2 regions of the Cryobacterium sp. 10C3 genome follow, and region 1 is predicted to be linked to the other one. Evidence: riboswitches for the same ligand, from Rfam matches in the RefSeq annotation. Region 1 holds a riboswitch; the other holds the start of a gene.
What was found. A riboswitch is a leader RNA that binds a small molecule or an ion and turns the genes downstream of it on or off. The one in region 1 is predicted to bind cyclic di-GMP.

Region 1 (5,643 bases):
TGGCAACACTGGGGATGCTTCGTTCCTTCTCCAGACGTTTTGTCTCGAGCGAGTACGTGGTGCGCTGAAGCAGATGGTTAGTGGGCGAGTCCGGAAACGAGGTTGATCGTTGTCGCTAGGACAACGACTCCCAAGACGTAAGAAAGCAACGAATGGCGCAGCGCGGTGATGCGGATATCGTGATTTTGCAGATTGGTGTCCGAAACTTGGAACGTGGCCCCGATCGTCACGGCCAGGTAAGCGAAGTCGGAGTACCGGGGCGGCTCGCGTTGATTGAAGTCAATGCCCCCGGTTTCGTTGCTGTAGTACAGGTGCGCGTATCGCAAGGTGAACACGGTGGTGACCATCAGCCAAGAAGCCGCGATCGTTGACAACGCCAAGGCGACGAGTCCGGCTTTGGCCAGTCCTTCCACGGTGCCAGCCTCAATGAGGATAAGCGCAATGGCCCAGAAACTGGCGATACTTGCGCACAGAATGAGTACCTCGGCGGCGAACCGGGATGGATCTTCTCGAGTGGCATATCGTGCGGTCTCAGAATGATCCAGTCGACCTACCGCTATCCACGTCCACGACAGGAAGACGACCGCCGCCCCAACCCAACCGATAGCCGGCGCGAATGCCCATTTCACAATCAGACCAGAGGCGACGCCAACGAGCACGCCAACGATGAGAGCCACGCTCGCCCTCGTGCCAGCATGAAAAATTGTTGATCGAAAGTCCTGCACCTGCTCCATCCCCAGATCCTCGCACAAAGCGCACGATTTAGAACCAACCGCCGGTATGTTGTGGATGTCCCCTACTGGAATTCTGTCGCTAGCCTCGCCAATGCGTAGGTCACGGGTTCGCCCACGCCTCCCCAAAGACCAGGATGAAGAACTCTCGTAGAGCATTGGACATGCTGCCGCTCATATCCGCTGAAGCGGGGCGCGCAGAAATCATGAGGGAGCCAACGGTGGGATACTTCACACCTCCAACATGAAATGGGAGCACCGACATAATGAGCGCAGACTTCGACTACACCCAACACCCGAGAGCCGCCGAACGTGCCGCCCAAGGGCCGCCGACCGTGCGCTCAGTTCTCTCGAAGTTGCGCGCTGATTCCGGCCGGGTGAACGGCATCAATCAAAAAATCGGCTTGGGCATCACGAAGAGCGTCGGAACAATGTGGGCGGCCTACGCATTCGCCGCCATCAGCCTTGTCAGCCTGCCGGCCGCCATTCAAAGCCACGACTCCATCGTTATCATCGCCTGGGTCGCCCAGACGTTCCTCCAATTGGTGCTCCTCCCGATCATCATTGTGGGCCAGAACATCCAGGCTGCAGCCTCCGACGCACGAGCCGCCGCCACCTATGAAGATGCGGGCGCGATCCTCGAAGAAGCGAAACAAATACAATTGCACCTCGCCTCACAGGACGCCGCCATAGGTGCCCTCCTCGACAAGGTCAAGTCCCTGGAAAACCAGACCCCCTGATCGGTGGCTCACCTAAGGATTGGATGATTGGCAAACACCCTTCCAAGCCGACGGACGGCAACGCGGTCCCATCGACGCCGGCCACTCGCGGTTGTGGCTTCCTCACGCTCTGACAACGTCGGCCTGCAGTACGAGACCGTCGACCTCACCCACGACCAAGCCGCCGCCGACCTGGTCACACAACTCGGCTACCGATCCGCACCCGTCGTCATCGTTGGCACCGAACACTGGGCGGGGTTCAGGCCAGACAAGATCAACGCCATCGCCGCAGCACAAGCCGCCACGCTCACGCCGATACTGAAGGAAGAGAAAGAGTGAGGAAGCCGCTGCCCATCTCACCTCTCATGACTCCAGCCGAAGTATGCGCAGCACTGCGCATCGACACCCTCGACAAGCTGCGCACCACCGACAGGCTCAAAACCTTCGCCATCGACGAACACCTCCTCCGCGATGACCGCCAGTCCGTCCTGACTTTCAGCCTCGCCGACGGGGCACCTTCGCCGAGACACACACCCGGGACTCGACAATAAGTTCGACTCGGCGCACGCACCGGCACCCGCGTTTCCGGTGGCGAAGAAATCGGTGAGCGGGATCCCACGTGTTCCGATCCATACCTGAGGACGAACTGGACCGGCATGCAAGCAATCGCGCGGGCCGGGGAGAGCCAGCGCCCCGCTGTCCAACAAGCTGTTGACCAATTGCCCGGGCACACGCCACTATCCCTCGACACCGGGGCCGCTGATGCCACCATCGTGGCTCTTTGAAGGGATCGTACGGGCCTATGGGCGCTCCCGGACTCGATAAGCTCACGGCGCACCATAAGAGAGGACGATATTGGCCGCCTGGACTGTTGAATATGAGGGCGATACCCTTGACCGCTTCGTGGACTCGCTCCCTCCGTACGAGCAGGCGGTCCTCATCGCGGCAATCGAGCACGTACTCGAGGTCTATGGAATCGACATTTGCGCAGGCGAGTGGGGGAAATCACTCGGCGATGGACTGTACGAGTTTCGCGTGCGCAAATCGTTGCAGGCGATTTTTACTGAAGCCGGCCTAGCGCCGCCGATGGATATGTCTGGCATCGACCGCCAGGTACTTCTCCGAGTGTTCTGCACATTTCACGGCTGCAAGATTGTTCTTCTCTACAGCGGATACAACAAGAAGAGTGGATTCAACCGGTGGAAGCAACACCTCGATCATGGAGGTGGATTATGGGACGTCCGAAGGGTTGGATGGCCACGCAACTCGGGCGAGAACCGATGCGGTCGCCAGGCCGGCCGCCGGGGTGGCACCGGGAGCACCGCCAGGATTTCTGGGGGCCTCGTTGGCCAGGGCATCTCGAGCGAGGAAGCGGGCGAGCGGGCGAGCGGGCGAGCGGGCGAGCGGGCCTGCGTGTCGGCGCCGGTCGGGACTCGCTTCTTCCGGCACGCTGGCGGGATGCTAGACCTCAGCAAGGCACCGCTGTCAGGATAGGTTTTTGACCTTCGTCGAGCGTGAGGAGAGCCTCAGAGACACAAAAATGATCAACGCGCTCCACGGAGTGGGCGCGTGGGAATAGCTGTGACTGCGAGGGCCCATTCGGTTGTTAGCCGGGTCGCACCGGTGTGTATGAGCCCCACGTGATAGCCCTGTACTTGACCTTTGCCGTTGGCTTTGGCTGCATACATCGCGATATCGGCTTGATGTACAAGCTCATCGATATCAATCCCGGGTGTGAGCGTCGCGATCCCGACGCTGGCACCGACCTGCGCAAAGCGTTCGCCAACGCGCACGGGTGGTGTCAGCGAGTCAATCATGCGTTGAGCGACGTCCTTAGCAGCGCTGGCCGTGGTACCGCGCAACAAGATGGCGAATTCATCGCCGCCCAGTCGCGCGCAGACATCGCCGGGGCGAGTGCACCCGCGCAGCCGCGCTGCGACCTCGAGAAGTACCGCATCTCCGGCACGATGACCCAGGACATCGTTGACATCCTTAAAGTCGTCTAAGTCGAGGAACAAAACGTGCAGACCGTCCAGATGCGCCTGGTCCGCGAGGCTTGAGGCCAGCTTCGCGGTGAAGGAAGCCCGGTTGTCCAGCCCAGTCAACGAATCATATTGGGCTTGTAACGTGAGTTGTTGATGCACGTCACTATTGCGGAGGGCCAGAGCCACCTGGTTGACCAAATCACGCACAGACAACAACGCATCTGAGGGGATCTTCTTCGGCGCACCTACCAGCATCCAGGCGTTTTCGTGCAATCCCCGCAAACTAACGCACGACCAGGCGAGGTCGACGCCGACGGCGTCATCCAGCGGTCCCGGCTGAAGGACCCGCGCATCCCCTGGATCCGTTGTGGACGAGACGACGGTCCCAGGAAACGCTCCCGGAACACTAAGGAAGCTGCCGGCAACTCCTTGAACCCTCAACTCGGCGCCATCGCGCACCAGTTTGAGCAGGCGCAAACCTGGAGTGGCATCACAAATCTCAGCACAAGCCGCCCAAGCGAGAGCCCTGATCAAGGTCTCGTCAGTGAGGCCCAACAATTGCGAGCCGGTGGCGGCCAACACGGTATCGCGCCGAGTGGCCTGCTCTCGCGCCAGCAGGCCACCGCCCATTTGGCGGGCGATGAAAACGGCGATGAATATCAGCGGGAACGACTCGTATAAGCCCGTCGTTGTCGGTGGCACCGAGTGGGTCGGAATCAACGACCACAACGGCACTGTCGCAGAGAGCGCTGCCATCCCGAGGACACATCGCAGCAGAGAACGCCAGATCGATCCGTAGAAGGCTCGAAACCAGATCGCGGTGAGCACGTAGGCGATCACCGTCGTCGTGGACGGACTGGCGAGCCCGAGAACAACAATCGCAACCGTGTCCAATACGTCCAGCCACAGTGGTACCTGCCGACTCAGGAGGACGTGAACGCACGATGACAGCAACGTTACCGTTGACCCCAAAAGCATCAGCACTATCACGCCGCCGGTCGCTTCGAAAAACGCAGCAGGCACGGACACGATCAGAGACGCCATCGCCAGGGCGGCAAAGTACCACCGTGTGCTTTGGACAGTCCCGTCAGACGGCCTCAAGAGGCCACGGACGTTCACCCGGTCTACTGATTTTCGCAAAACGCCCATTGAGCGTCGGTCCTGTCTGTTGATAGGCCGGCTAACCCAAGGGGTCCCGTGCCTTTGCGACACCGGCTTGCACCGGATGTGCCCGTGCGACTGACGCAGAAACGCCGTCTCGTCAATGATCAAGTGATCCTGACCTGACCGTAGCATTCTGTCGGCTGGAACGGCCCCCGGTTTGGTTGACTCCTGATCTCTGAAGATTCGTTTTCGCTTGGAGCGAAGTTCACCATACCCAAGCCTCACCCACCCCAAGTTCCGCGCGGCACCCATCGACGACAGCTACAACGCCTACAACCAACTCAACAGCACCGCCCCCGACACCGCCGCCACCACGTGGACATATGACGCGGCCGGGAGGCAGAAGAAGAGCAGACTGCCCCGGCCCTTTCATCGACCGGCAACAGAACGTTGTGTTCCAGGGATTCACCGGGTCGGGGAAATCATATCTAGGCTGCGCGTTGGCGAAAGCCGCGTGCCGGCACCGGGTGCGAGCACACTACATTCGAATGCCGGAGCTCGAAGAGGCCTGGCAGCTGGCCCGCGATAAACCCTCCGGCACGACGAAGTTCTTGAACAAGTACGCCGCATTCACGCTCCTGGTGATCGATGAATGGCTCCTCGACGAGCCCGACGAGAGCACCAGGAGCATGCTGTTGGAACTCCTCGAGCGCCGCTACGATCAGGCATCAACAGTGTTCTGCACTTAATACGCCCAAAAGGACTGGCACCAGCGCCTTGGCTCCGGGGTTCACGCGGACGCGATCATGGACCGCATCGTGCACAACACCATCTGGGTCGAGACCGGCGGCCACAACATGCGAGAACACACCGCCGGTCACGCCACGGCCTGAGGCTCGCGCGGTCGGGGGCGCCAGTGGCCCCCGGCTGCGCGACTGGGTGGCACCCAGCGGCAATATCGATGGCCCCCGAAGGCAATATTCGCTGGCCCCCAGACCCGCAAATACTCAAGAACACGCCGCGGACCCGCAGACCACGCACCACGGCCGCCGCATCCACGCCCAAGACTGAGAGGTAGCCTTCGGCTCTGAACTGATCAAAGAA
Region 2 (5,643 bases), 3.1 Mb from region 1:
GGCACGACGGCTCCGACTATGCGAACCATGCGCTCGCGGTCGCCCTCGACCTCGCCGGGCCGCTCGGCGCATCCGTCGTCGTCGTCCGGGCCTGGTCGATCGACACGGCCCCACGCCCGGCCGACTGGAAGTTCGGCTATGTTTCGCCCCTCACCGACTACGCCGGCGCGGTACGGGAGAAGCTCGAGGCCGATGCCGGGCCGATCGCGGCGAAGCATCCGGGAGTGCCCGTCGAGTACCGGGCGGCGTACGCGACGCCGCTCAGCTGCCTGATCAGTGTTTCCCGCGGCGCACGGATGCTGGTGGTCGGCTCCCGCGGGCGCGGCGGCCTCGCCGGGATGCTGCTCGGGTCGGTCAGTGAACAGTGTGTGCGACACGCGGACTGCCCTGTGCTCGTGGTGCGGCCCGGCGTACCGGCCTGAGCGGCCCCTAGCGTCCGGCCGCGGGGCTCCTGAGGTCGGCGACCGACGCCCGGGGGATGAGTTCCGTCGGGAGTTGGATGTCCTCGACCGGCTGACCCGGTGACTCGATCTCGGCCACGAGCCGTTCGACGGCGAGCTCTCCGAGTTGCTCGACCGGGCGCGCGACGACGGTGATCCCCGGGACCATGTATGCCGCCCACGGGCTGTCGTCGACCGTGACCAGGGACACTTCGCGTCCGATCGCGAGCCCCCGCGAACCCGCGACCTTGAGCACGGACAGCGCCATGTCGTTGTTGGAGGTGAAGATGACCGTGGGTGGGGAGGCCAGGTCGAGCATCTCTGCGACCGCGGCCTCCGATGACTCGGGGACGTCTTCGCTGAAATGCCAGACCTGGTCTTCGGGAGGGATGCCCGCGTCCCTCTCGGGGGCTCACCAGCCCAACGGCGGCAAGATCTACCTCGACGGCGTCGAGCGGACCTGGGGTTCGCCCCGGGAGGCGCTCGAGGCCGGCGTCGAAACCCTCCACCAGGACTCGGGGCTCGCCCCTCACCTCACGGTGTCGCAGAACGTGTTCCTCGGCCGGGAGAAGACCGTCAAGGGAATCTTCGGCAAGATGGGCTTCCTGGCCCGCAAGGAGATGGAGCATGACGCCCACGAGGACCTCGAGCGCGTCGGGATCGCCGTTCCGGCATCCGACCGCCCGGTGTCCCAGCTTTCCGGCGGTCAGCGCCAGGCCGTGGCGATCGGCCGCGCCGTGGCGTGGGCGCGCCGCGTGATCATCCTCGACGAGCCGACCAACCACCTCGGTGCACGGCAGGCCGGCGAGGTGCTGCATGTGATCAAGGCCGCGAAGGCGAAGGGGCTCGGCGTGATCTTCATCTCGCACACCCTACCTCATGTGCTCGAGGTCACCGACCGGGTCGTCGTGCTGCGGCTCGGCAAGATCGTCATGGATGCCCCCACCTCGGAATTCGACGGGGATCGCCTGATCGGTGTGCTCACCGGAACCATCCAGACGGTCAGGGTCGAGGGCGACTGACCCGCCGGTCGGACGCTCCGGGAAGCAAACGAAGCAGCCCCCTGGCGGCGCACTGCAGACACTCGCAGTGCTCCGCCCGGGGGCCGTCTTCGTGTCCTGAGACCGTGCGCGCTGGTCTCAGACGCTCGTGCGGAGCAAACCCCCGACATCCGTTTCCGCCCCGCCCGCTTCGGCGCGATTGGCCTCCAGCCAGGCGGTCAGGTCGGCGGCCGACAGGGGACGCGAATAGCGGTAGCCCTGCACCCCACCCGTGCCGAGGGCCTCGAGGAGACGTTGCTGGTCAAGCCGCTCGACGCCCTCTGCGACCGTCGCGACGCCGAGCTGGGCGCACAGCCGCACGATCGCCTCGATGACGGAGCGGTCGAAGGGATTGGACACCGCGCCGGCGACGAAACTCATGTCGATCTTCACGATGTCGACGGGGAGCGCGCGCAATGACGTCAGGGAGGCATAGCCCGTGCCGAAGTCGTCGATTGCGATCCCGACGCCGAGCGCTCCGATCGCGCGGAGGCGACCGATCGCGGCGGGGGAATCCAGTACGACGGTCTCGGTGAGTTCGATGATGAGATCCTTCGCGAGGGTCCCGGTGTCGGCCAGGCAGCCGATGATCGAGTCGACGAACCCCTCGCGGTCGAGCTCGTGGGCCGAAACGTTCACGTGCACGGCCACCGTCGCTCCAGGATTGGCCGTCCGCCATGCCGCGGCGTCGAGGCAGGCGCGTCGCATCACGAAAGCGCCGATACCGATAATCGCTCCGGTCCGCTCGGCGACATCGATGAAGTCACCGGGGAAGAGCAGGCCGCGTTCCGGGTGTTGCCAGCGGACGAGGGCCTCGACGGCGGTGCACTGCAGCCCGGGGAGATCGAGGATGGGCTGGTAGTGCACGACGAGCTCGTCGGCGGCCGCCGCGGCCGCGAGCTGCCATTCGAAGGTGACCCTGGGATTGTCCACGCGGAGGAGGCCAGGCTCGAAGACCTGGACGCGGTTCTTGCCGTTGGCCTTCGCCGCGTACATCGCCACGTCCGCCTGGTGCACCAGATCCTCGATGTCGATCCCTGCTGCTGCTGTGGCGATGCCGATGCTGACGCCGACTTGCGCGGTGTTCCGCTCGAGGGTCACCGGTTCGGCGATCGACCTGCCCAGGTCTGTGGCGATGCAGAGGGCATCGGAATCACTCTTGCCGGCCAGGATGATGGCGAACTCGTCGCCACCGAGCCTGGCGCAGATGGCATTGCTCCCGGTGTTTGACCGCATCCGCTCGGCGACCTCGATGAGGAGTTCGTTTCCGGCCCGGTGTCCGAGAAGGTCGTTGACGTCCTTGAAATCGTCGAGATCGAGGAAGAAGATGTGGACGCCGCTGGCATCGTCGACCGTGCCCAGGATCGCGGTGAGCTTGGTCATGAACGACGCACGGTTGTTGAGACCGGTAAGCGGGTCCGAACTGACCTGGACCGTGAGCTCCCCCTGGACCGTACTGTTGCGGAGGGCCAGCGAGACCTGGTTGGAGAGCGCCCGGACCGAAACGAGGGCCTCCGCCGGGATCTTCCCGGGGGCGCCAACGAAGATCCAGGCATTCGCCTGCGCGTTCGAGGCGAGGCAGGCCCAGGCCAGGGGAGCGCCGACGGCGGAATCCAGTGCGCTCGGGTCCGCGATGGTCGAGCCCGTCGTGGAGCCGCCGCTGGATGTGGCGACGACCTCGGCCGGGAGTTCCGTGGGCAGGACGGCGAATTCGCCCGACGAGCCAACTACCCGGAGTGCGGGACCGTCGCGTACGACCCGGACGACACGCAGTCCGGGGGTCGCGACGCAGATCTCCTGGGCCGCGGCCCAGCCGATGACCCAGATGTCCGCCTCGTCGACGACGCCGAGCAGCAGGGATCCGGTCGCCGCGAGTTCGCGGTCGCGGCGCATTGACTGTTCCATGGACCGCAGAACGATGCTCAGTTGGCGCACGATCACGAAAGTGAGGAAGACGGTCGGAATCGTGCCCAGGGTGGTCGCGGGTAAGATCACGGCGGTCGGCCCATGCACCGGGGCCCACAGTAGGACCGTGGTGACGAGTCCAAGCGAATAGAGGGTGCAGCGAACGAGGGACCTGGTCGTGGAACCGTAGAGTCCGCGCAGCCAGACGGCGCCGAAGACGACACCGAGTGCGGCAGCGGGATCCGGCAGCGCGAGGGCGAGTGCGACGAAGGCGACGGAATCGATCAGGTCGAGAATGAGCGGAACCCGTCCCGTGACGAACCCGTAAGACCAGGAGGCGATCAGGACGGCCCCGGTCGTGAGGGCGATGAGGAGCGCTCCTTCAGTGTCGGAGGCCAGGATCGCGGGGATCGTGAGCAGGAGCGTGGCGATCGCGAGCCAGGTGAAGAGCCACCGGGTGCCCTCCGTCATTCCTTCCGGGCGGCGAAATGGATTCCAGAGCCTGGAGAAATGGGCTTGTGGATGCTGTGTGCCGGTCATGTGAGGCCGAGTCCCGTCAGTGTGTAGGCCGGCGAACCCAAGGGTCCCGTGCCTTTGCGACCCCGCCTTTCGACGGGTGTGCCTGTATGAGACCGCAGAAATGGGTGCTTCCTCACACAGGCCAAGCCTAGCCGCCCCCTGCCCGAGGGCCATTCCGGTCGAGAGCGACCGGTGTTGCGGTCACTCTCGACCGGAAAGGAGCACCCATCCGTGTCGGGTAAACTCGAATGTCGGATTTGAGGGGTGTTTCGGTGGTCGACCTGGAGCTTGAACGGGAACAGAACTACGTGGCAACGCTGTACGCGCGTCTGGACGCGCTGCAGCGGGAGGCCGAGGACCAGCTGACGGCGGTGCGGTTGCTCGACGTCGGCGGAAATCATCAGACCCGCTCCGAGCGGGACACCTTTGCGCGCCTCTACGAGGACCGGATCGTGCAGTTGCGGGAGATCGACGACCGGCTGGCGTTCGGCCGGCTCGAACTGGCCGCGGACGACGCGAGCGGCGACTCCGTGTTCCGCTACATCGGCAGGGTCGGGCTGCGCGACGAAGACTTGCAGCCGATGCTGCTCGACTGGCGGGTGCCGCAGGCGAGTGCGTTCTATCAGGCGACGGCCGCGACCCCGCTGGGAGCCAGGGCCAGGCGTCACCTGCAGTCCAGGGGGCGGACCATCATCCGGATCGAGGACGAGATCCTCGACGCCGAACGCCTCGGCGGAGAATCCTCCGAACATCAGGGGGAGGGAGCGTTGCTCTCCGCGCTGACCGCCCAGCGCACCGGGCACATGCCCGACATCGTCGCGACCATCCAGGCGGAACAGGACCGGATCATCCGCTCTGACCTCGCCGGAGTGCTCGTCGTCCAGGGCGGGCCGGGCACGGGGAAGACCGCCGTCGCGCTGCACCGTGCGGCGTACCTGCTCTACACGCATCGCGATCGCCTGAAGCACAACGGGGTGCTCATCGTGGGGCCGTCCCGCTCGTTCCTGCAGTACATCGAGGCGGTGCTGCCGTCGCTCGGCGAGACCGGGGTGGTTCTCTCAAGCGTGGGGCAGCTGTACCCGGGCGTCGAGGCGACCCGCGAGGACGTCCCCGCCGTCGCGGCGCTCAAGGGCCAGGCTTTCATGGCCGCGCTCATCGCCCATGCGGTGCGCTCCCGGCAGCGGATCCCGGTGGGGCCCCGTCAGCTCGAGGTCAACGGCGACAAAATCACCCTGGCCCCGCAGCTCGTGGCGAACGCGATCGCCAAGGCGCGCGAGGGCGGCAAGCCGCACAACCTCGCGAGGGTCACCTTCGTGAAGACCGCGATCGGCGCGCTCGCGCGCGACTGGCTGCGCCAGCTGCAGCAGGGCGGCGCCTCGATGGACGAGTCCGACCTGCCGATGCTGCGCGAAGACCTGCGGCTCGGCACATGGCGTGCGCGTCGCGCTCAACACCGCGTGGCTGCCGCTCACCCCCGAGAAGCTCGTGCAGGATCTCTACGCACGCCCGCAATGGCTCGCCGAGCTCACCCCGGGCTGGAGTGCGGAGCAGAGGGCGCTCCTGCACCGGGCCAGGGACGCCGAGTTCACGATCGCCGATATCCCGCTGCTCGATGAGGCGGCCGAGCACCTCGGCGAGTACAACGTCGTCGACGCCGCCCAGAAGCGCGAGCAGAAGGAACAGCGCAAACGCGACATCGAGAATGCCGAACTCGCAATCGCGAACATGGACGTGAAGGG

Region 2: it holds a riboswitch for cyclic di-GMP, as region 1 does, so the genes downstream of both, RGU41_RS18895 (putative bifunctional diguanylate cyclase/phosphodiesterase) here and RGU41_RS03490 (GGDEF domain-containing protein) in region 1, are expected to answer to the same signal.

What each region holds. Positions count from the first base shown of each region.
Region 1 covers NZ_JAVIWF010000002.1:602,631-608,273, reverse strand. The annotation lists gene RGU41_RS03515 (DUF1345 domain-containing protein) at 78-734, opposite strand; gene RGU41_RS03510 (hypothetical protein) at 998-1,471, shown strand; gene RGU41_RS03505 (glutaredoxin family protein) at 1,565-1,789, shown strand; gene RGU41_RS03500 (hypothetical protein) at 1,816-2,001, shown strand; gene RGU41_RS03495 (hypothetical protein) at 2,306-2,944, shown strand; gene RGU41_RS03490 (GGDEF domain-containing protein) at 2,995-4,479, opposite strand; cyclic di-GMP riboswitch class I at 4,603-4,677, opposite strand; partial or broken gene RGU41_RS03485 (ATP-binding protein) at 4,923-5,432, shown strand.
Region 2 covers NZ_JAVIWF010000002.1:3,752,561-3,758,203, forward strand. The annotation lists gene RGU41_RS18880 (universal stress protein) at 1-422, shown strand, start outside; gene RGU41_RS18885 (substrate-binding domain-containing protein) at 430-831, opposite strand; gene RGU41_RS18890 (ATP-binding cassette domain-containing protein) at 830-1,462, shown strand; gene RGU41_RS18895 (putative bifunctional diguanylate cyclase/phosphodiesterase) at 1,580-3,856, opposite strand; cyclic di-GMP riboswitch class I at 3,945-4,018, opposite strand; partial or broken gene RGU41_RS18900 (HelD family protein) at 4,153-5,643, shown strand, end outside.